Regions from separate parts of the Kitasatospora nipponensis genome, predicted to be linked through region 3. Evidence: riboswitches for the same ligand, from Rfam matches in the RefSeq annotation. Region 3 holds a riboswitch; each other region holds the start of a gene.
The links. A riboswitch is a leader RNA that binds a small molecule or an ion and turns the genes downstream of it on or off. The one in region 3 is predicted to bind cyclic di-AMP.

Region 1: it holds a riboswitch for cyclic di-AMP, as region 3 does, so the genes downstream of both, ABD323_RS27185 (transglycosylase family protein) here and ABD323_RS14430 (glycoside hydrolase family 16 protein) in region 3, are expected to answer to the same signal.
Region 2: it holds a riboswitch for cyclic di-AMP, as region 3 does, so the genes downstream of both, ABD323_RS24520 (LysM peptidoglycan-binding domain-containing protein) here and ABD323_RS14430 (glycoside hydrolase family 16 protein) in region 3, are expected to answer to the same signal.

What each region holds. Positions count from the first base shown of each region.
Region 1 covers NZ_BAAALF010000121.1:4,415-11,831, forward strand. The annotation lists gene ABD323_RS27165 (ATP-binding protein) at 130-720, shown strand; gene ABD323_RS27170 (DUF397 domain-containing protein) at 1,024-1,260, opposite strand; gene ABD323_RS27175 (sirohydrochlorin chelatase family protein) at 1,786-2,790, shown strand; gene ABD323_RS27180 (hypothetical protein) at 3,001-4,755, opposite strand; cyclic di-AMP (ydaO/yuaA leader) riboswitch at 5,373-5,545, shown strand; gene ABD323_RS27185 (transglycosylase family protein) at 5,553-6,749, shown strand; gene ABD323_RS27190 (hypothetical protein) at 6,891-7,091, shown strand; gene ABD323_RS27195 (LacI family DNA-binding transcriptional regulator) at 7,163-7,417, opposite strand, start outside.
Region 2 covers NZ_BAAALF010000099.1:17,838-25,254, forward strand. The annotation lists gene ABD323_RS24520 (LysM peptidoglycan-binding domain-containing protein) at 197-1,081, opposite strand; cyclic di-AMP (ydaO/yuaA leader) riboswitch at 1,085-1,249, opposite strand; gene ABD323_RS24525 (cytochrome P450 family protein) at 1,484-2,743, opposite strand; gene ABD323_RS24530 (SDR family NAD(P)-dependent oxidoreductase) at 2,890-3,315, shown strand; gene ABD323_RS24535 (nucleoside triphosphate pyrophosphohydrolase) at 3,369-4,367, opposite strand; gene ABD323_RS24540 (SurA N-terminal domain-containing protein) at 4,469-5,122, opposite strand; gene mfd (transcription-repair coupling factor) at 5,356-7,417, opposite strand, start outside.
Region 3 covers NZ_BAAALF010000041.1:1,440-8,856, reverse strand. The annotation lists gene ABD323_RS14450 (MFS transporter) at 1-1,015, shown strand, start outside; gene aceB (malate synthase A) at 1,091-2,743, opposite strand; gene ABD323_RS14440 (IclR family transcriptional regulator) at 2,934-3,728, shown strand; gene ABD323_RS14435 (hypothetical protein) at 3,782-4,240, shown strand; gene ABD323_RS14430 (glycoside hydrolase family 16 protein) at 4,300-5,499, opposite strand; cyclic di-AMP (ydaO/yuaA leader) riboswitch at 5,519-5,617, opposite strand; gene ABD323_RS14425 (LuxR C-terminal-related transcriptional regulator) at 5,868-6,584, opposite strand; gene ABD323_RS14420 (class I SAM-dependent methyltransferase) at 6,737-7,417, opposite strand, start outside.

The DNA of each region.
Region 1 (7,417 bases), on a different contig from region 3:
CCGGCCGCGGTGCGCGGATGAGTGCGGTGGCCGGTCGGGGCGCTGGCGAAGCGGCCGAGCGAGTCGGAGGTGACCGGCATGACCCCGCCGGGTCCAGCCGTGTCCGCCCCCTTATGGGAGGAGCTCTTCATGGGCACCGGTGCGGCCCTGGCCGTTGATCCTGACGTCGTGACGTGTACGCTCGCCCCCCGCTACGACGCGGTGAAGACCGCGCGTGACTTCGCCAGGACCACCCTGCAGGACTGGGGTCTGGGCGACCTCTTCGACGATGTGGCCCTGGTGGCCTCGGAGTTGGTGACCAACGCACTGCGGCACGCGATAGGCCAGCCGACCACGGCCGACCTGCCTGGCCTGCCGGGATCGGGGCGCCAGCCCTTCCCCGTCCAGGGCGGCCCCGGGCGCGGCCAGGACACCCGCGCGCAGCAGGGCGGCAGCCGGCTCCCGATCCGCATCAGCCTGGTCCACCGGGCACCCCAACTGGTCTGCGCGGTCAGCGATCCGAGCAGCGAGGGCCCGGTCACCCGGGAGGCCGACTTCGTCGCCGAGTCCGGTCGCGGACTCCATCTGGTGGACTCCTTCAGCCAGTCCTGGGGCTGGCACCCGCTGGCCGGTGCGGGCAAGGTGGTCTGGGCGCTCTTCGAGGCGGACGAACCGTCGCAGGGCGCGAGCCGGCTGGCGATCGACTCCTCGACCGCCGGGCGCCACCGGCGCTCCGCCTAGGCGCCCACCGCCGTGCACCGAACGCCGCGCCCGTGCGCGGCGTTTCGTTGTGTCCGGGGCCGGTACGGCGCGAAGCGGCGCGACGCGGACCCGCTCGACCGGGATCCGCACGACCGGCACCCGCGTGACGGGGATCCGCACGGCGCGGGCCGGCGCGACGCGGGCCGGCGCGACGCGGGCCGGCGCGGGTGGGCCCGTCGGGGCCGGGAACCGTGGCCGGACATGTCGAACGCCGTCGCGGCACTGACTCCCACGACGGCGCGTACAGGGGCCGCCCGCCCCACCGGGCGACCGGGCGGGCGATCAACCCGCCAGGTGGTCGAACTCCCCGTCCTTCACGCCGAGAAGCAACGCGGTTATCTCGTCGCGCGTGTAGATGAGTGCGGGACCGTCCGGGAACCGCGAGTTGCGCATCGCCACGGCGCCGTCCGGCAGGGCGGCGAGCTCCACGCAGTTCCCCTTGGAGTTGCTGTGCCGACTCTTCTGCCAGACCACGTCTTCGAGGTCGGTAGCCGCCATCCCGTTGTACATGTGGTGCATAGAAATCTCCCAAGAGCCTGGAGTGCTCGAACTGCTCGGCGCCCGACCGCTCCCGGCCGCCGGCCGCCTCCGGCTCGCGCGGGCAGGACAGATGCCTTACTTGTCGTGATGATAACGCTAATGCACGTGCATCGGCATGTGAGTTTGCGCGTGCATCCTCCCGAGGCCGGCGTGACGTTTCCCGCCACCCATGGGCGGATTGACGGTACGTAAGAGGACATATCACCGCGATTCGACCCGCCCGCCGCCCACTGACCGGCCCTGATGAGTGCCGGGCGAGCGCCGGCGGACCCGGCGTCGACCGCTTCGGTTGATCAACTTCGCAACGGTTCCCTCACGCTCCGTCACCTGACTGGGAGTGAGCGGGGAGTTTCGCGCCGGTTGTCCGGGTTGCGCGAGCGGGCGCGTGGGAGCGCGCACGGCGCGGTCGACCCGGTCCGGTGCGAAGGCCGCAGGTGGGGGGTGGGAGCCCCGTCGGGGCAGCCGGATGCGGAGCGATCGCGCGAATGTCCTACGATCTCCGCCATGAGCACTGCAGCCATCCCGGGCGCACCACTGCCCGTCCGCACGCCAGGCTCCCGCGCGCGGGGGCGCCATCGTCGGCCCGACCGGTCCGAGCTGCCGGCCGGCGCGCCGGGGCTCGTGCTCGCCGTGCCCGCCGAGGCGACGCCCGAGACGCTCCGTCTGGTCGACGAGATCCTCTCGATGGTCCGCGGCGAGCAGCCGGGGGTCGAGGTCGCCGCCGGCTGGCTGTCCGGCCCCGCCGAGCCCACCGGCGCCTCCGACGACGAGGGCCACGGCACCTCCGAGGAGGACCGGGCCGCCGACGGCACCTCCGACGAGGGCCGGTACGGGACGGGCCGGCCCGAGCCCGCCGCGCCGAGCGTGGCGCAGCTGGTGCTGGGCGCGGTCGAGGCCGGCCTGTCGGCGCCGGTCGTGGTCCCGCTGCTGTTCGGCCCGCACGAGTTCCTGACGGTCCTGCACAAGCTGTCCGCCGAGACCGGCGCCGTGGTCACCGACGTGCTGGGCCCGCACCCGCTGCTGGCCGAGGCCGTCCACGTGCGGCTCTCCGAGGCCGGACTGGCCCGGGCCGACCGGGCCCGGCTCTTCGCCATCACCACCGCCGCCGACGGCGTGGTGCTGACCACCGTGGGCGGTGAGGAGGCCGCGGCCGCGGCCGGGATCACCGGCGTGCTGCTGGCCGCCCGGCTGGCCGTCCCGGTGGTCGCCGCCGCACTCGACGTGCCCGGCTCGGTGGCCGCCGCCGTGGAGCACCTGCGCGCCACCGGCTCGCAGCGCCCGGCGCTGGCCCCGCTGGTGATCGGCCCCGAGGCGCCGGCCGAGCTGCTGGCCGAGGCGGGCGCGCAGACCGGCTGCCCGGCCGCCGAGGCCGTCGGCGCGTACTCGACGATCGGTCAGCTGATCGCCGGCCACTACCTGACCGCGCTGGTCCCGCTGATCGACGCGCAGGTGCTGGCCGCCCAGGCCGAGGCCGCGGCCCAGGCGCAGGCCGACGACGCGGGCGAGTGACCCCCCGACCCCGGGGTCTCCGGATCCCGGGGCCTGCTGGTCCGGTCGACGCCGGGCCGCATTCCCACCCGGCAGGCTCCCCATCCGTTGAACGGGTGGGGAGCCTGCCGCGTACAGAGGGGAGAGGCACCGGCCCCGCGGGCCCCCGCCCCCGCCCCCCCCGCCGCCCCCCGCACCGGCCCGCACCGCGCCGGTCCCCCCGTTGCAGGGTCAGGCCGTCAGGCGGGCGGTCGCCGGCGCACCGGGGGGCAGGTCGACGGTGGGCACGCTGGGCCCGACCGCGGGGGTCGCGGGCGGGGTGGCGCCGCCGGGCGCGAGGTTGCGGGTGGTGCTCTGCCCGGCGGGGCGCAGCAGCAGGCCGGTCGGCGCCGGGGCCGCGGGGTCGAGCCAGATCGCCTGGCCGTCGCCGAGGTCGCAGTCGAGCACCGCCAGGTCGTCCGGCGCGCCGTCGCGGGTGGCGGCGGCGGCCACCGCGGCCCGGCGATAGCCCGTCAGCCGGCTGCGGCTCACCGTGACCTGCTCCCCCGCCAGGACGTGACGCGCCGTCGCCACCGCGTAGTCGCTCTGCCCGGCGGCGTCGATCAGGAGCCCGTCGAAGGTGGTGCCGCGGTCGCGGCCCAGCGCGTGGATCAGCACGCCCCCGGCGGCGTTGCCGTGCAGCACGGCGGCCCGGTAGTCGAAGTCGTTGAGGTAGGCGCCGTGTTCGATGCCCCAGCCGCCGTTGTGGTAGCCGACGAAGCCGGTGACGGTGTGCTGCTGCTGGGCGTTGAGCCAGACGAAGATGCCGTCCTGCAGGTTGTTGTGGGCCAGGCAGCGCTCGAAGGTCCAGACGCCCTCGCTGTTCTCCGGCCACTCGTAGCCGCTCGCGCCGGTGGCGCCCTGCACGCCGACGGCCACGCAGTCGCGCACCGAGCCGCCGCGGCCGGCGCCGAGGCTGAAGCCGGTGAGGCGGTAGGCCCGCGGGTTGGGGTCGAGGACGGCGCGCGAGGCGACGCAGCCCTCGTAGACCAGGTCGTCGGAGGGGACCTGCGGGGTGCGGGTGTCCACCGGGCCGTCCCACCAGTAGGCGTCCTCCCAGGTGTCGTGGCTGACGCAGGCCCGGAAGGCGATGCCGTGGCTGGCGTGCGGGACGAAGGCGTGGTTGCCGGCGTCGCGGACCACCACGCCCTCCACCACGGTGCCGCGCGAGCTGTCGCCCAACTGGTGGAAGTGCAGCGCGTACCGGCCCAGCACCGGCGCGGTGACGGGGGTGTCCCCCTGCGCGGAGCGCCAGGTCTCGCCGGTCGCCGTGCGCGGCCCGAGCCAGCGCAGCGCGGCGTGCCGCAGGTCGCAGGGACGCGAGCTGGTGAGGTGGACGTGGGCGCGGCCCTGGGCGGTGCCCTCGATCCGTACGCTGCGGGTCAGGTTGAGCACCTCGGCGCCGAGCGCGGCGCCGCCGACGGTGACCAGCGGGTGCGGGTGCTCCAGCGGCGCGTCCAGCGTGACGGTGGCCCCCTGGACGGCGCGCACGGTGCGCAGGTCGTAGTGCTCGCTGAAGCCGTCCCGGTCGGGCGGCTCGGTGGGGGCCAGGGCGAGCTCGTCGCCGGGCAGCCAGCCGGCCGGGGCGGCGGCCAGCGTGACGGTGCCGTCGCCGGCTTCCAGCGGGCCGGCCGCGCGGGCCCAGGCGGTCTTCGCCGCGCCGTCCAGGCGCAGGTAGCCGGCGCCGGTGACCCACAGGCCGGTGTCGCTCGCCAGCACGGTCATGGCGCCGCCCTGGAAGCGCCGCTCGTCGACCGCGGGGAAGCGCAGGCAGTGGGTGTGCTCGCCGCCCGGGGCGAGCAGCAGGGCGCCGCGGACCTCGACGTTGCCGGTCGACTGCAGGGTCAGGTCGCGGTCGGCGGCGAAGCTGAGCGAGCCGCCGGGCTCGATCAGCAGGCCGGCGACGGTGGCGTCGGTGTCCAGCTCGACGTGGTCGGTGATCCGCACGGTCCGGTCCGGACCCGGGGGCGCGCCGCCCCAGCCGGCCGGGTCGGACCAGCGGCGCGGTGGCGCGCCGGCCGGCTGCGGTGACGGACCGCCGGGTGGGCCGGCGTGGCCCCCGGTCCGGCCTGACGCGCCACCAGATGTGGTGATATGACGCAAATCGGGCATTTTACCCAGCAGGGCGGCCCCGCCCAGGGCCCCCGCCACCGTCCCGGCGGCGAGCCAGCCCAGGATCCGCCGTCGCGCCGGATCCGCAACTCGGCGCGGCGGCGGACCCGGGTCCTTGGTCCCGTCGGCGGGCCACTCGGGCCCCTGCGACCGCGTGCGCTCGTCCATGATCGGGCCGCCTCCCCCCGGACGGGACGTCAGGTCCGCGTCCTCCTGAAGGATAGGCAATTGCCCTGTCGATGCGGGCCGTTGCCGAAATCCGACCGAAGGTAACCGGGGGCGGGCGCCGACACCCTTTCAGATGATCTCCCCGGTCGATCTTGAAGGTTCCGCAAAGGCGGTGTGATGAGCATCACAGCTGTTTGCGGATTCAACTTAACTCTGTCTAACGTGCTCCCCGTTCGTGGTCACACGGACCAAGCGCAGCCGGACGCCGAGTCCTGCCACCGGGCGTGCTTGCACTGCGGAACGCACCACGGCAGGAGCGGGGGAACCAGGTAAGCCGCCCCGGGCAGCCGGTCTTCGGACCGGCCGATCCGGAGCTAGGGGTGAAGCCGCGCTCAGCGCGGCCGGGCAACTCCAGCCCGAATCCGACAGCTCACCTCGTAGGCGTAGGAGAGGAACGCGTCTTCATGCTGCCCACCACTGGCACCCGTACGTCCCGCACCACCCGCCGTGTGATCGCCGCGACCGGCCTGGTCGGCCTCGGCCTCAGCCTCCCCTGCATCACCGCCACCACCGCCTCGGCTGCCACGGTCTCCACCTGGGACAAGGTCGCGCAGTGCGAGAGCTCCGGTGACTGGAGCATCAACACCGGCAACGGCTTCTACGGCGGCCTGCAGTTCACCGCCTCCACCTGGGCCGCGTACGGCGGCACCCAGTACGCCCCGCAGGCCAACCAGGCCACCAAGGACCAGCAGATCGCCGTCGCCGAGAAGGTGCTGGCCGACCAGGGCCCCGGCGCCTGGCCCGTCTGCTCCATCCAGGCCGGCCTGACCAAGGGCGGCCCCGCCCCGGCGATCAACCCCGGCGGTTCCTCGGCCTCCACCTCGACCGCTCCCAGCGCCCCCGCGCCGAGCGCCCCGGCCCCCAGCGCCCCCAGCGCCCCCGCGCAGAGCACCCCCGCGCAGGGCTCGGACGCCGGCAAGAGCTGGAGCCACGGCAACTGGAACCACGGCGCGCAGGGCGACCAGAGCTACACCGTGGTCGCCGGCGACTGGCTCTCCAACATCGCCAAGGCCCACCACGTGCAGGGTGGCTGGCAGAAGCTGTACGAGCTCAACAAGTCGGTCCTGACCCAGGGTCCGGACACCATCTACCCGGGTGAGCGCCTCTCGCTCGGCACCTGGTCGCAGGCGCAGGCCCCGGCCGCCGACCAGAGCGCCCCCAGCAGCGCCCCCGCCGCCCCCGTCAAGGCCGCCACCACCGCGGCCACCACCGCGGCGCCCGCGCCCGCCCAGGCCGCCTCCGGCAGCATGGCCAAGGCGATCGCCTTCGCCGAGTCCAAGGTCGGCCAGGCGTACGTCTACGGCGGCACCGGCAACGGTGGCTGGGACTGCTCGGGCCTGACCCAGGCCGCGATGGCCCAGGCCGGCATCTCCATCCCGCGGGTGGCCGCCGACCAGGCCGCCGCCAGCACCCACGTGTCGCTGTCCAACCTGCAGCCGGGCGACCTGCTCTTCTGGTCGAACAACGGCAGCAACTCGGGCGTCTACCACGTCGCCCTGTACATCGGCGACGGCCGCATGGTCGAGGCCGCCAACCCGAGCGCGGGCGTCAAGTACGAGACCCTCGCCAACTACGCGCCGGACTTCGCCGGCCGGGTCTGATCCCCGACCGCTCCCGCACGGCGGGCCCCCCCCCCCCCCCCGGGGGGGCCCCCCCCCCCACGGGGGAGGCGCCCCGCGGGCATGGTGACGACGACGGACGACGGGCATGCTGGGACCCTCGCACCCGATGAGGAGAGCCGCATGCCCCAGGTCACCGTCACGCTCGACGCCAACCTCGCGATCGACGTGATGCTGCTCAGTGGAACGAAGAGTCCACAGGACGCCGTCAACCTGATCGTCCGTGACTACCTGGCGCGGGGTCAGCGGACCGAGGCGCGCACCGGTGAGGCGGACAGCGCGCAGCGGTTGGCCCACGAGCGCCGGCCGGACACGGACGGCTGAAACCGCCAAGCCCCCGGCCAGTCGGCCGGGGGCTTGGCGGCGTTGCGGTCCTGCGGAGCTACCGGGGAGCCCTAACCACCGCGGTGCGTACGGGCGCCGGTGGAGCCGCGCATCACCAGCTCGGGCTGGAACATGAACTCGCCGCGCTGGGCGGACTGTCCGGCGACCTCCTCCAGCAGCGCGTCGACGGCCGCGGTGGCCATCGCCTCGACCGGCTGGCGCACGGTGGTCAACGGCGGCTCGGTGAAGGCGATCAGCGGCGAGTCGTCGAAGCCGACCACCGAGACGTCGCCCGGCACGGTGAGCCCGCGCTGGCGCACCGCGCG
Region 2 (7,417 bases), on a different contig from region 3:
TCCTTGGGGACGTGGAACGGAGGCGTTACGACCAGCAGCCTAACCGCAAGCATCGGCCCGGCCACGCGGACCTACGCGCTGTCTCACCGTGTGGCCCGGCTACCTACCAGTAGTTCACCTGATTGCTCTGGCGGGGTCACCTGGGTCGGCCGCTCCCCGGGTGGGCCCGGCCGCGACCGGGCCCACCGAGCGGGCGTCAGCCCAGGTGGAGCACCTGGCCGGGCATGATCAGGTCCGGATCCCCGCCCACCGTCGACTCGTTGGACCGGTAGAGCGACTGCCAACCACCGGTCAGGTGCCGGGCCTGGGCGATGGTGGAGAGCGTGTCGCCGGGCTGCACGGTGTAGCCCTGGCCGGCGTCGCTCGCACCGGTGGCGGCCCGCGGCGCGGCCGGGGCCGACGGCGCCGAGGGGGCGGCGGCGGGCGCCGGGGACTGCGCGGGCGCGCCGGCGAACTGGGCGTACACGCTCTGGTGGCTGGTCCAGTACCAGCCACCGTCCGTCTGGTACCAGAAGACCTTGCCGTCGGCGTCCCAGCCGGCCTTCCCCGGGAAGTCCGGGGCGGACGCCTGCGGGGCGGCCTGCGACTGAGCCTGCGTCGGCTGCTGCGGAGCGGCCTGCGGCTTGGTCTGCGGCTTGGTCTGCGCCTGCGACGGCGTCGGGGTCTGCGCCTGCGCGGTGGTGTCGACCACGGCGGTGGCTCCGCCGCGGCCCAGCCCGGCCTTCACCGAGCAGACCGGCCAGGCGCCGGGACCCTGGTCGGCCAGCACCCGCTCGGCCACCGAGATCTGCTGGCCCTTGGTGGCCTGGTTGGCCTGCCCCGCGTACTGGGTGCCGCCGTACGCGGCCCAGGTCGAGGAGGTGAACTGCAGTCCGCCGTAGAAGCCGTTACCGGTGTTGATGCTCCAGTTGCCGGTGCTCTCGCAGTCCGCGACCCGGTCCCAGGTGGAGACCGGGGCGGCGTGCGCGCCGGTGGCGGTGAGCAGCGGCATCGCGAGCCCCGCGCCGGCCACGCCGGCCACGGCGATGACGCGCTCGGTCTGGGTGCGACGACGGTGACGGCCAGTGCCTGCAAACAGCATGAGTGTCCCTCTCCGCACGCCTGCGAGGTGAGCTGTCGGGTTCGGACCGGGAGGCTGGCCCGGCCGCCGGTGCGGAGTCGGATCCGCGGGCGGCTTCACCCCTAGCCGTGGGAGACGGCAGAAAATCCTGGGTCCCCCGCCCCTGCCCAGGGTCGGTCGGTGTCCCGACACGCGGCGGGCAGGACTCGGCGTACCGCGCACGGGGTTCGCAGCTGCGAACTCCAGGGAGGGTAGGCAGATAGCCACATCAATCACAAGCTCATATCGCGTACATCACACGAGAATTACGAACACCGGTCGATCGTCTACCAACTGGCCAGGTATGTCCCGTTTGATGAGCATTCACATCGCCGCCACCTGGGGTGATGCGACACGCCGTCAGCCCCCCATTCGTAGGACCCGTCAGCTGACGGTGGGTGACTCCGGGGTGAAGCTCACCGGGAGTTCCCGCAGGCCACGCATGATCAGTCCGCCCCGCCAGCGCAACTCCTCGGGCTCGGCCGCCAGCTGCAGATCGGGCAGCCGGGTCAGCAGGGTGGCGAGCGCGCGCTGGCCCTCCAGACGGGCCAGCGGGGCGCCGATGCAGTAGTGGATGCCGTGACCGAAACCGAGGTGCGGGTTGTCCTGGCGGGCCAGGTCCAGGGTGTTCTCCTCGGCGAACCGGTCCGGGTCGCGGTCGGCCGCGGCGAGCACCACCAGCACCGGGTCGCCGACCGGGATGTCCGCCGCGCCGATCCGCACCGGCGCGGTGGCGAACCGCCAGGTGGCCAGCTCCACCGGACCGTCGTACCGCAACAGTTCCTCGACCCCGGTGGCCAGCAGGCCCTGCTCGCCGCGGCCCAGCGACTCCTGCAGCAGCGTGCGCTGCCCGGGGTTGCGCAGCAGCGCGTACATGCCGTTGCCGATCAGGTTCACGGTGGTCTCGAAGCCGGCGAAGAGCAGGATGAAGGCCATCGCGGCGGCCTCGTTCTCGGTGAGGTGCTCGCCGTGGTCGCTGGCCCGGATCAGGCCGGAGATCAGGTCGTCGCCCAGGTCCGCCCGCTTGCGGTGGATCAGCTCCAACAGGTAGCCGCGCATCCGCTTGACCGCGCGCGCCACCCCGCCGCGCGGGCCGCCGCCGTGGCGGATCATCATGCCCGCCCAGTCCCGGAAGTCGTCCTGGTCCTCGGACGGCACGCCGAGCAGGTCGCAGATCGCGTAGATCGGCAGCGGGAAGGCGAACTCGTGGATCAGGTCGGCCGAGCCGCGGGCCGCGAAGGAGTCGATCAGGCGGTCGGTGAGCTGCTGCACGCGCGGTTCGAACTCGGCCACCCGGCGGGGCGTGAAGGCCTTGGAGACCAGGCGGCGCAGCCGGGTGTGGTCCGGCGGGTCGATGTTCAGCAGGTGCGTCATCAGGTCCGCCTGCCGCTCGCCGGGGATCCCGACCCGGCCGGTGCGGTGCGCCTGCCCGCTGTGGTGCAGCGGGTTCTTGGAGAGCCGGCCGTCGGCGAGCGCCTGGCGTGCGTCGGCGTACCGGGTCACCAACCAGGCCTCGACCCCGCTCGGCAGCGTGGTCCGGTGCACCGGCGCGTGCTCGCGCAGCCAGGCGTACGCGGGGTAGGGGTCGGCCGCGAAGTCCCAGGTGAACAGGGGCGGCATCGTCGTTTCGGGCTGGTCCGGCATGTCCCGACGGTATCCGGTCCCCGGGAGGGTGAGCCTGGTCACCTGGCGGGTAATCCCTGTTGCGGAGGGTCAGGGCACGCCTACGATCCTCCGATACGCCAGAGGCGGGCGCCGGTGCGGAGTCGCCCCCCAGGGAGGAGCAGGCCATGCGAGTAACCGGGTCAGTGGTGGTCATCGCGGTACTCAGCGGCGGCGACGGAGCCGGACCGGCCCATCGCTTCGCCGCGGCGGGCGCGGCGGGGCTGCTGGTGGCCGACCCGCGTCCCGGGTTCGCCGAGGACCTGGCGGCCGAGCTGGACCGCCCCGGCTGCCCGGTGATCGGGGTCAGCTCCGACATCCACCAGCCCAGCGACATCGCCGCGCTGGTGGACACCGCGGAGAAGCACCTCGGCCCGATCGACCTGTTCTGCGTGGCCGGGCCGGATGGCGAGCGGATCGTCGCGCTCGCCGAGCTGCCCGGCCACCTGCACCGGCTGGCCGAACTGCTCGACCCGCTCGGCGAGGCGATCGGCGAGGTGGTCCCGGCGCAGCGGCAGGTCCCGCGGGCCGCCCGGATCGACCTGGCCAGCTGACCGGACGGGCGGGCCGCCGGGCGGCCGTCCGCCCGGGACCGGCCCTTCGCCGATCAGTCGCTCGCCAGCCCCTCGGCGGTGCGCACCGCGCCCCGGTAGCCCCGGGCCGCCGCGCGCAGCGCCGCGTCCGGGTCCACCCCGGCGTCGTGCGCCCGCTGCACCACGGCCAGCAGCAGCGCGCCCAGCGTCTCGTCGGTCAGTTCCGCCGGCAGCGCGTACGGCGCGTCGGGCACGGCCGTGAAGCCGGCCCGGCGCACCCGGGAGACCAGCTTGGCCGCGTAGGCCAGCGCCGGCAGGCCGGCCGGCACGCCGTCCAGCACGGACTCCCGGTCCTGCTTCTCGGCCGCCTTGAGCGTCTCCCAGTTCGCCTCCACCTGCTCGGCGGTCTGCGCGTCGTGGTCGCCGAAGACGTGCGGGTGGCGGTACATCAGCTTCTCGACGATGTCGCCGGCCACCTCGTCGATGGTGAACGGGTCCTGCTCGTCCTCCTCGGCGATCCGGGAGTGGAAGAAGACCTGCAGCAGCACGTCACCGAGCTCCTCGCGCAGCGTCTGCCGGTCCCCCTCCTCGATCGCCTCGACCAGCTCGTAGGCCTCCTCCACCAGGTACTTCACCAGCGAGGCGTGGGTCTGCTCGGCGTCCCACGGGCAACCGCCCGGCGAACGCAGCCGGTCCATCACCGCGACCAGGTCGAGCAGCCGGGCCCCGGGCAGGTCGTAGGAGCCCGGCAGCAGCTCGATCTCCGGGACCGTGCCGGCCTCCTCCACCGCGATCCGGGCCAGCGCGTCGGTCAGGCCCGGGTCGCCGTCCGGGCTGCCGAGCCAGAGCAGCGGCGCCCGCTGGGCCAGCAACCGGGCCAGCCGGGGCGCGCTGGTGCGCTCGACCAGCTCGACGGTGACCCCCGCCCGGGCCAGCGCGGGCAGTTGCGGGTGCGCGGGGTCGGCGGCCAGCACCAGCGGGGCGGCGCGCAGGGCCTCCCAGGCCGACCAGCTGAGCAGGCCGGGGGCGACGCGGTGGGTGGTGGTCAGCAGGGTCAGCTTCGAGATGTCCACGGCACCGAACCTACCGTCCGCGCGCGGGGCTTCGAAGCCGGCGGCTCAGGGCGCCGGGCCCGGCCGGCCCGGGCGGAGCCGGGCCGGCGTGCGGGAGGTCCTCAGGCCGCCGCGCCGGACTGCGGCAGCCAGTCGGCCGACGGGGCGTCCAGCACGGCCTGCTCGGCGTCCCAGCTGCCGTACCGGGGGTTGACGCTGACCTTGAGCTCGGCCGACGCCTCGGCCAGCAGCTGATGGACCGTCTTGTTGCCCTCGGTGGTGCCGATCTGCTTGCCCGTCAGTGCGGCCAGCTTCTGCAGGCCGATCTGCTCGCGGTAGAAGCCGTCGATCTCCGCCACCGGCACGGCGTGCTTGAGCAGCAGCATCTGCTCGAGCGCCGGCTCGCCGCCCCAGACCTGCGCCTGCTCCGCGCGGACCTGGGCGATCTCGGTCTGCGAGACGGACAGGCCGTTGGACTCCAGCGCGTGCTCGACCACGGCGTTGAACACCATCCCGGAGACGGTCGCCCCCACCAGCCCGCTCTGCTCCTGGTACTGGCCGCTCGGCAGCGCGGCGGCCTGGCTGCGGAACTCCGCCACCCGGGCCTGGACCGCCGCGACGGTGATCCGCTGGTCGCCGACCAACGCCGCGGCGCCGGGGCGTGGCTGGCCCCCGCAGGCGCTGAGCACCACCACCGCCAGCAGCGCGCCGAGCGCGGGCGCGCTGCGGCGGACGGTGCGGCGGGCGGTACGAGGGACGGAGCTGCTGCGGATCACGCGGGGCCTCCCGGGCACGGAACGGGGCTGCGGGGACAACGGTGTTTCTGACTCCTGACGGGACACGAGAATAGGGAGCAGAGCTGCCCGTTGCCCAGACGTTGCACCATTCGGGTCACCCGGATGACCGATCCCGGCCGCTCGGACGCCGCGCTGCGCCATCGGCCCGGCGGCGGACGACGCACCCCGCGCCACCCGCCGCCACCGCCGCCCGCGCCGGCCATCCGCCGCGGCTACTTCTTCGCGGCCGCCAGCTCCTCGAACATCGTGCCGAGGAACGTCGAGCACCAGGCCAGCAGCTCCCGTCCGACCACCGGCTTGCCGCCGATCCGGGCCGTGCTCGGCCGCGGCACCAGCACCTGCCCGGTGCTGGCCTTGACCTGGCTGCGCGGGTAGAGCCGGTTGAGCCGCAGCTGCTGGGACTCGCGCAGGTCCACCGGCCCGAACCGGACGTTGGTCCCCTGCAGGGTGATGTCCCCGACGCCGCAGCGGCGGGCGAACAGCCGCAGCTCGGCGACGAGCAGCAGGTTCTCCACCGGCTCCGGCAGCTTGCCGTAGCGGTCGGTGAGCTCGGCCCGCACCTGCTCGATGTCGTCCGGGGAGTTGACCGCCGCGATCGAGCGGTACGCCTGCAGCCGCAGCCGCTCGCCGGGGGCGTAGTCGTGCGGCACGTGGGCGTCCACCGGCAGCTCGATCTTCACCTCCAGCGGCTCCTCCTCGGCCTCGGCGCCACCGCCCGCCAGCGAGCCGCGGAACTCGGCCACCGCCTCGCCGACCATCCGCATGTAGAGGTCGAAGCCGACCCCGGCGATGTGCCCGGACTGCTCGCCGCCGAGCAGGTTGCCCGCTCCGCGGATCTCCAGGTCCTTCATCGCCACGTACATGCCCGCGCCCATCTCGGTGTGCTGGGCGATGGTGGCCAGCCGCTCGTGCGCGGTCTCGGTGAGCGGCTTCTCCGGCGGGTAGAGCATGTAGGCGTAGCCGCGCTCGCGGCCACGCCCCACCCGGCCGCGCAGCTGGTGCAGCTGGGAGAGGCCGAAGGTGTCGCCGCGCTCGACGATCAGCGTGTTGGCGTTGGAGATGTCGATGCCCGACTCGACGATCGTGGTGGAGACCAGCACGTCGAACTCCTTCTCCCAGAAGTCGACCACCACCTTCTCCAGCAGGTTCTCGCCCATCTGCCCGTGCGCGGTGGCGACCCGCGCCTCGGGCACCAGGTCCTTCAGCCGGGCGGCCGCCTTGTCGATCGACTCGACCCGGTTGTGGATGTAGAAGACCTGTCCCTCGCGCAGGAGTTCGCGCCGGATCGCGGCCGAGATCTGCTTCTCGTCGTAGGGGCCCACGAAGGTCAGCACCGGGTGCCGCTCCTCGGGCGGGGTGGTGATGGTGGACATCTCGCGGATGCCGGTGACCGCCATCTCCAGGGTGCGCGGGATCGGGGTGGCGGACATCGTCAGCACGTCGACGTTGGCCCGCAGCTTCTTCAGCTGCTCCTTGTGCTCGACGCCGAAGCGCTGCTCCTCGTCGACGATCACCAGCCCGAGGTCCTTGAACCTGGTCTCGGAGGAGAAGAGCCGGTGGGTGCCGATCACCACGTCGACCGAGCCCTCCCGCAGGCCCTCCAGCACCGCCTTGGCCTCGGTGTCGCTCTGGAAGCGGCTCAGCGCCTTGACCACCACGGGGAAGTTGGCGTACCGCTCGGCGAAGGTGGAGAAGTGCTGCTGCACCAGCAGCGTGGTCGGCACCAGCACGGCCACCTGCTTGCCGTCCTGGACGGCCTTGAAGGCGGCCCGCACCGCGATCTCGGTCTTCCCGTAGCCGACGTCGCCGCAGATCAGCCGGTCCATCGGGACCGACTTCTCCATGTCCGCCTTCACCTCGGCGATGGTGGTCAGCTGGTCGGGCGTCTCCGCGTACGGGAAGGCGTCCTCCAGCTCGCGCTGCCAGGGGGTGTCCGGGCCGAAGGTGTGGCCGGGGGCGGCCATCCGGGCCGAGTAGAGCTTGATCAGGTCGGCGGCGATCTCCTTGACCGCCTTCTTGGCCTTCTGCTTGGTCTTGGCCCAGTCCGCGCCGCCGAGCCGGTGCAGCGTCGGGGCCTCGCCGCCGACGTACTTGGTCACCTGGTCGAGCTGGTCGGTCGGCACGAAGAGCCGGTCGCCGGGGTGCCCGCGCTTGGCCGGCGCGTACTCCAGCACCAGGTACTCGCGGGTGGCGCCCTGCACGGTGCGCTGCACCATCTCGACGTACCGGCCCACCCCGTGCGCCTCGTGCACCACGTAGTCGCCGGCCACCAGG
Region 3 (7,417 bases):
GATCGGCGCCTCGGTGGGCCTGGTGCTCGGCGGGCTGCTCACCTCGTTCGTCTCCTGGCGCTGGGCGCTGCTGATCAACGTGCCGGTCGGCACCGCGGTGGCCCTGGCGGCCCCTCGCCTGATCACCCAACCGCCGCGGCACAGCGGCCACTTCGACGCCGCCGGCGCGCTCACCGGAACGCTCGGCACCACCGCGCTGGTCTACGGCTTCATCCGGGTGGCCGGGCACAGCTGGGGCGACGGCCAGGCGCTGGCCGGCTTCGGCGCGGCGCTGCTCCTGCTGGCCGGCTTCCTGCTGATCGAGCGCCGCGCGGCCCAACCCGTGGTCCCGCTGCGGCTGCTGGCCGACCGCAACCGGGCCGGCGCCTACCTCAACCTGCTGCTGATACCCGCCGGGATGCTGCCGGCCTTCTTCTTCCTCACCCTCTTCGTGCAGAACGCGCTCGGCTACTCCCCGCTGCGCGCCGGCTTCGCCTTCCTGCCGCTGACCCTGTCGATGTTCACCGCGGTGCGTCTGGCCCCGCGGGCGCTGGCCCGCTTCGGACCGCGCCCGGTGCTGGTGGCCGGCGCCGTGCTGCTCACCGTGGCCGGCCTGTGGCTCACCCAACTGCGGGCCGACGGCGGCTTCCTGACCTCGCTGCTCGGGCCGATGCTGGTGCTGGGACTGGGCGCCGGGTTCAGCTTCATGCCGATGAGCGCGCTGGTGCTGACCGGTGTCGGCGCCGCCGAGTCGGGCGCCGCGGCCGGGCTGCTGCAGACCCTGCAGTGGACCGGCGGCACGGTGGGCCTGGCCGTGCTGGTCACCGTCTACGGCACCGCCGGCCGGCACGGCTCCGGCGACCCGGTGCACCACCTGGTCCGCGGCCTGGACGCCGCCTTCACCGGTGCCACCGCCATCACCGTGCTGGCCCTGCTGGTCACCGTCCTGGTCCTGCGCACCCCGCCCCGCGACCCGGCGGCCCCGCAGCCGTCGGCCGGCGCTCGGCGGCCGGTCGACAGCGCGGCCGGTCGTTAGCGCGAGCGGCGCGAACGCGTACGGTCCACCGGGGACAGTTCGCCGCGGTGGACCGTACGAAACGGCAGTACGGGCTCAGCCGAGCCGTGCGTAGCCTGGCAGCGTCAGGAAGTCGACGAAGTCCTCCGCGAGCGAGACCTGCTCGAAGAGTTCGCGCGCCTCGGCCCACCGGCCGGCCGCGTACGCCTCGTCCCCCGACTCCGCACGGATCGTGGTCAGTTCCTCGGCGACCAGGCGGCGGGCCAGCTCGGCGGTGGCCTTCTCGCCGGTGTCCGCGAGCACCACGCCGTTGTGGATCCACTGCCAGATCTGCGAGCGGGAGATCTCGGCGGTGGCCGCGTCCTCCATCATGTTGAAGATGCCCACCGCGCCGAGTCCGCGCAGCCAGGCCTCGCTGTAGCGCAGGCCCACCGCGACCGCGTTCCGCAGGCCGGCCTCGGTGCAGGAGCCGCCGGCGCCGGCGATGTCCAGCAGCTGGGCGGCCGTCACCACCTCGGCGGAGCCCGGGTTCTCCTTCTGGTTGGGGCGATCGCCCAGCACCGCGTCGAAGCTGGCGCGGGCCACCGGGACGAGGTCGGGGTGCGCCACCCAGGAGCCGTCGAAGCCGCCGGCGGCCTCCCGGTCCTTGTCCGCCCGCACCTTCTCCAGCGCGGCGGCGTTGACCTCGGGGTCCTTGCGGGAGGGGATGAAGGCCGCCATGCCGCCGATGGCGTGCGCGCCGCGCCGGTGACAGGTCTGCACCAGCAGGCGGGCGTAGGCGGCCATGAACGGCGAGGTCATGCCCACACTGTTGCGGTCCGGCAGGATGTAGCGCTCACCGGCGTCGCGGAAGTTCTTGACGATCGAGAAGAGGTAGTCCCAGCGGCCGGCGTTGAGCCCGGCGGCGTGCTCGCGCAGCTCGTGGAGGATCTCCTCCATCTCGAAGGCGGCGGTGATCGTCTCGATCAGCACGGTGGCCCGGATGGTGCCGTGCTCGATGCCCAACTGGCGCTGGGCGTGGGTGAAGACGTCGTTCCACAGCCGGGCCTCGAGGTGGCTCTCGGTCTTGGGGAGGTAGAAGTACGGCCCGGAGTTGGGGTCCTCGGGACCCTTGGCGAGCAGCCGCACCGCGTTGTGGAAGAAGTAGAGGCCGAAGTCGAAGAACGCGCCGGCCACCGGCACGCCGTCCACCAGCAGGTGGCTCTCGTCCAGGTGCCAGCCGCGCGGGCGGACCACCACGGTGGCGAGCTCCGCGGCGGGGCGCAGGTGGTACTCCTTGCCCTGCTCGGAGGTGAAGTCGATCCGGCCCTCGAAGGCGTCGATCAGGTTGACCTGGCCACTGACCACCGAGTGCCAGGTGGGCGAGGTGGCGTCCTCGAAGTCGGCCAGCCAGACCTTGGCGCCGGAGTTGAGCGCGTTGACGACCATCTTGCGGTCGGTGGGACCGGTGATCTCCACCCGGCGGTCCTGCAGGGCCCGCGGCGCGGGGGCCACCGTCCAGTCGCCGGCCCGCACCGCGGCGGTCTCGGGCAGGAAGTCGAGGGTGCCGGCCTGGGCGATCTCGGCGCGGCGCACCCGGCGGCGGGCGAGGAGTTCCTGCCGGCGGCCTTCGAAGGCGCGGTGGAGGCCGACGACGAAGGCGACCGCCTCGGGGGTGAGCACCTCCTCCGCACGGGGGACGCGCGGTCCGGCGACAGTGACGACCGGAGCGGCGGGGGCGGCGCCGGCGGGTCCCTGATCTGTAGCCATGGGCAGGACACTCCTTGGACGGTTGAGCCTGTTGAGGGGAGCTCCGGTGGGAACTTCCCCGATCTGAACCCACCTACCGGCGAGTTCGATTCTGTAAGGTGGAGACTAGTTTCCGCGATACAGAATTTCAACGGTTTGTTGAGTAGATCGCTGGGACTCTACTCCTCCCCCGACAGCAAAGGGAACGCCGGTGGCCAGCACTCCTGCCGCAGCACCGACAGGCTCCGACCGCAGCAGTGGCGGCGTGCAGTCGGTCGAGCGCGCCTTCCAGCTCCTGGAGGCACTCGCCGACTCCGGCGGGATCGCCACCCTCAGCGAGCTGTCCACCACCTCGGGCCTTCCGATGCCCACCATCCACCGGCTGGTTCGTACCCTCGCACAGCAGGGATATGTCCGCCAGGACACCGCGCGCCGCTACACCCTGGGTCCGCGCCTGATCCGGCTGGGCGAGACCGCCGGGCGACTGCTCGGCAGCTGGGCCCGCCCCTACCTGGCGGAGCTGATGGAGGCCACCGGCGAGACCGCCAACCTGGCCGTCCTGGAGGGCGGCGAGGTGGTCTACGTCGGACAGGTGCAGTCGCGCCGCTCGATGCGGATGTTCACCGAGGTCGGCCGCCGGGTGCAGCCGCACTGCACGGGCGTCGGCAAGGCGCTGCTCGCGCAGTTGCCCGAGGACGAGGCCCGCGCCGTACTCGGCCCCCACCAGCTGCCGGCGCACACCGAGTTCACCCTGACCGACCCGGACGAGCTGCTCGCCCAACTGGCCGCCGCCCGCGCGGCGGGCTACGTCGTCGACGACCAGGAGCAGGAGATCGGCGTGCGCTGCATCGCGGTTGCCGTCCCCGGCGCACCCACCCCCACCGCCCTGTCGGTGAGCGGCCCCGAGGCCCGGATCCGCGCGCTGGAGGAGCAGACCGGTGACTCCGCCCTGGTCCCGGTGATGCGCGAGATCGCCGAGCGCCTCGGCGCGGTGCTGGCGCCCTGACGGGACGGAGGTCGGTCACCGCGGGTGAGTTCGGCGAGGCTTAGAGTGATCGCATGCGACTGCCGATCGTTCCGCTGCTGACCGCCGCCCTGCTCGCCGCGGTGCCCGCCCCCGCCGCCTGGGGCGCCACCGGCGCCGACCTCCAGGTGGTGCCGCTCGATCCCGACCCGGCGCCGGGGATCGGCCGCACCACCGTGCTCGCCTTCGTGGCCAACGGCGGGCCGGGGCCGGCGGGGGCCTTCGTGGTGACCGTGCTGCTGCCGCCGGGAGCCAGGGCGGTGGGACCGTACTTCCCGGCCGGCTGCGCGGTGCTGGCGGCCGGCAGCGAGGTGCGCTGCTCCTTCGGCGCCGGTCTGCCGGCGCTGCGCAGCGCGACCGCGCTGGTGCCGGTGCAACTGGCCGCCTCGGCGCGCGGGAGGCTGCGCGGCGAGGTGCTGGTGACCGGCGCCGGCGACCCGAACCCGGCGAACAACACGGGCTCGTTCACGATCGAGGTCACCGGAACGCGGTGAGCGCGGGCGCCGCGGCGCCCGCGCTCATCTGGTCCGAAGGAGGCTCGTCCCGGAAAGGGTCAGCGGTAGACCCGCACGTAGTCCGCGGCGAAGCTGATCGGCGCGGTGCCGCTGGGCGCCGGGTGGTAGGCGCCGGCGCCGATGGACAGGTTGAGGATCAGGTAGGCCGACCAGTTGGCGCCGACCCCGGTGTTGTCCGAGAAGACCTTGGCCCCGTTGACGTAGTAGTCGACCGAGTTCGCGCCGTAGTACGTGCCGATGGTGACCCACTGGCCGGGCTTGATCGCGTTGGCGTCGGTGTAGTACTTCTGCGCGGCGTTGACGTGGTTGGTCAGCTCCAGCAGGTTCGGGTTGTCCGGGTGGTACTCGAAGGAGTCGATCTCGTTGCCACCGTTCTGCCAGGTCCACAGCGCCGGCCAGGCACCGGCCGCGCCGGGCAGCTGCACCCGGGTCTCGGCGTAGTCGCCGGTCTTGACCTTGAAGCCCTGGCTGGTGCCCTCGGTGGTCAGCAGGCCGGTGGTCCAGGCCTGCTTGCCGTTCTCCAGGGTGTGACTGCTGGGCTGGGCGGTGAAGGTGGCCGTGCCACCGGCGACGGCGACGTCGGAGGGGGTGAGCCAGTCCAGCTTGTTGTCGTCCGGGTTGTGCGTGCCGTACTTGAACGAGCTGGTGGTGGAGCTGTTCCAGCGCGAGCCGTCGAGCGGGCCGTTGAACTCGTCGGACCAGGTCAGGTTCTTGCCGGCGACGGGCGAACCGCCGGGCGCGGGGGCCGGGGTCGGCGTCGGGGTGGGGGTGGGAGTCGGCGTGGGGGTGGGCTTCGGGGCCGGGGTCGTGCTGCCGCCCGTGCCGACCGTCAGGGTCTGCGCGGGGAGGTTGTGCCAGGCGCCGGCCAGGTCCTGGTAGAAGCCGAAGGTGCTGTAGCTGCCGGCCGCCAGCGTGCGGGCGCCGGTGGTCAGCGAGAGCCCGCCGGGGCAGATCCGCGCGTTGCTCAGCGAGCCGGGGAAGTCGAGGTTGGCGCCGGCCGCGTCGCGCACGCCCACGCCCACCGTCTTCGCGGTGAAGCAGGAGCTGGCGTGCAGGGTCAGCGAGGCGGTGGTCGCGGCGCCGGCGGTGGCGGTGGTGGGCGTCAGCCGGTCCTGGGTGACCCTGGGCGCGGTCGTGGTCGAGGCGAAGGCGTGGGCCTGGCCGACGACGGGGGCGGCGAGCAGACCGAGCGCTCCGGCGACCAGACCGAGACGGGCAGGCTTGGCGGAAGGGATCATGGGGAGTCCTCTTGCGACGCCTGCGAGGTGAGCTGTCGGGTTCGGGCCGCAAGGTGGCCCGGCCGTCGGTGAGGACGGCTTCACCCCTAGCCAGGACTCCGCGTGTGCTGCGCGCCGGGCCCGAGGGGCGGTCGGCGCGCGCGGGGTCGTGGCACTACCGTGGGTCCCCCGCTCCTGCCCGGTGCGATGCTGTGGTTCCGGCCGACGGGCGGGCAGGACTCGGCGTCCCGGCGACAGGGCCCGCCGGTGGACGACGAACGATCTGCAGGGTAGGCAGACCCCAAGATCATTGACAACGCCCTGTCACAGAACTCACATGCGCCCCACGGGTCCACCCCCACCTCCCCTGCCACCGCGCCACCGCGCTGCTACCGCGCGTCGACCGCCGCCGCCGCCCGCCACAGCGCCGCGGCCTCCACCCGGCTGTGCACCCGCAGCTTGGCGTAGGCGTGCTCCAGGTGCTTGTCCACCGTGCGGGCCGAGACCTCCAGGCGTCGGCCGATCTGCTGGTCGGTCAGCCCGCGGGCGAGCAGGTCCAGCACCGCGGCCTCCCGGGCGGTCACCGAGTGCGGCAGCCGCTGCGGCGGGGCCAGCCGGTCCAGCGCGTGCGTCAGCCGGGCCCGCAGCAGCACCGCGGCCTCCAGGTCGGCGTCGGTGAAGTCGCTGCCGCCGCGGCTGATCGCCACGCAGACCGTGCGCCGCCCGGTGCGCGCCCAGCCGGCCGGGAAGGCCATCGCCAGCTGGTACTCGGCGTCCACCGCGCGCAGCGCCTCGCGGTAGGTGCCCAGCCGGTGGTACTCGGTGCGCGACTGCAGGTCGGAGCGGCGCAGCGGGATGCCGGTGCCGGTGTCGGTGTGGCGGAATAACGAGTCCTGGGCCGCGTGGCGGTAGAAGCCGGCCACCGCGTCGGGGGTGTAGAGGGTGGCTGGCGAGTGCAGCGGGAAGCGGCCGGCGGGGGTGCGGGTGGACCAGGTGAGGCTGTCCCCCGGCACGGCGCGCAGCAGTGTGGGGAACAGCGCCGGGAGGAGCGTCTCCTCGTCGACGGCGTCGAGCAGCAGGTCGATCACGGCGCAGATACGCCGCAACCCGGCCTCCCCGGACGGAGCCACTCTTGGAGCGTGCGCCGTCGGGGAGGCCGGGTCAAGCCGGGCCCCGACAAACCCGGCCCTGCGGCACCGCCCCGGCCCAAGGGAGGCGGTCTGCGGAAGGGACGTTCTACGGACGATCCACGGGCCGGCTACCGGCTGGCCGCGTACACCCGGTTGACCGGGCTCTCGGCGGCCAGCCGCCAGTGGTGCAGTCCGGCGTCGTCGGCGAGGTGGCGCATGGCGTCCTCACCGGCGTGGTTGCCCATCGCCTGCGGGCCCTGCTGGGCGAGCGCGGAGGGCAGGCAGACCGCGACCGAGGCGGAGACCACCGCGCGGCCGATCGGGTTGGCGTTCTCCCGCACGTCGGCCGAGACGTTGGGCTCGACGATCATGCAGGCGCCGTCCGGGGCCAGCGCCTCCTGCGCGTGCTGCAGCGCGCTGCCCGGGTCGCCCATGTCGTGCAGGCAGTCGAAGAAGGTGATCAGGTCGTAGCCCTCGCCGGCGCCGGGGAAGTCCTGGGCGGTGGCCACCTCGAAGGTCACCCGGTCGGCCATGCCCTGCTCGGCGGCGATGCCGCGGGCAGCCTCGATCGAGGGGCCGTGGAAGTCGAAGCCGTGGAACTTCGAGGCGGGGTACGCCTTGGCCATCAGCATCGTCGAGTAGCCGTAGCCGCAACCCACGTCGGCGACCTCGGCCCCGTCGCGCAGCTTGCGCTCGGTGCCGTTCATGGCCGGGATCCATTCGGGGACCAGCGCGCCGGTGTAGCCGGGGCGGAAGAACTTCGCGGTGCCGGCGAAGAGCGCGCTGCTGTGCTCCTCCCAGCCGACGCC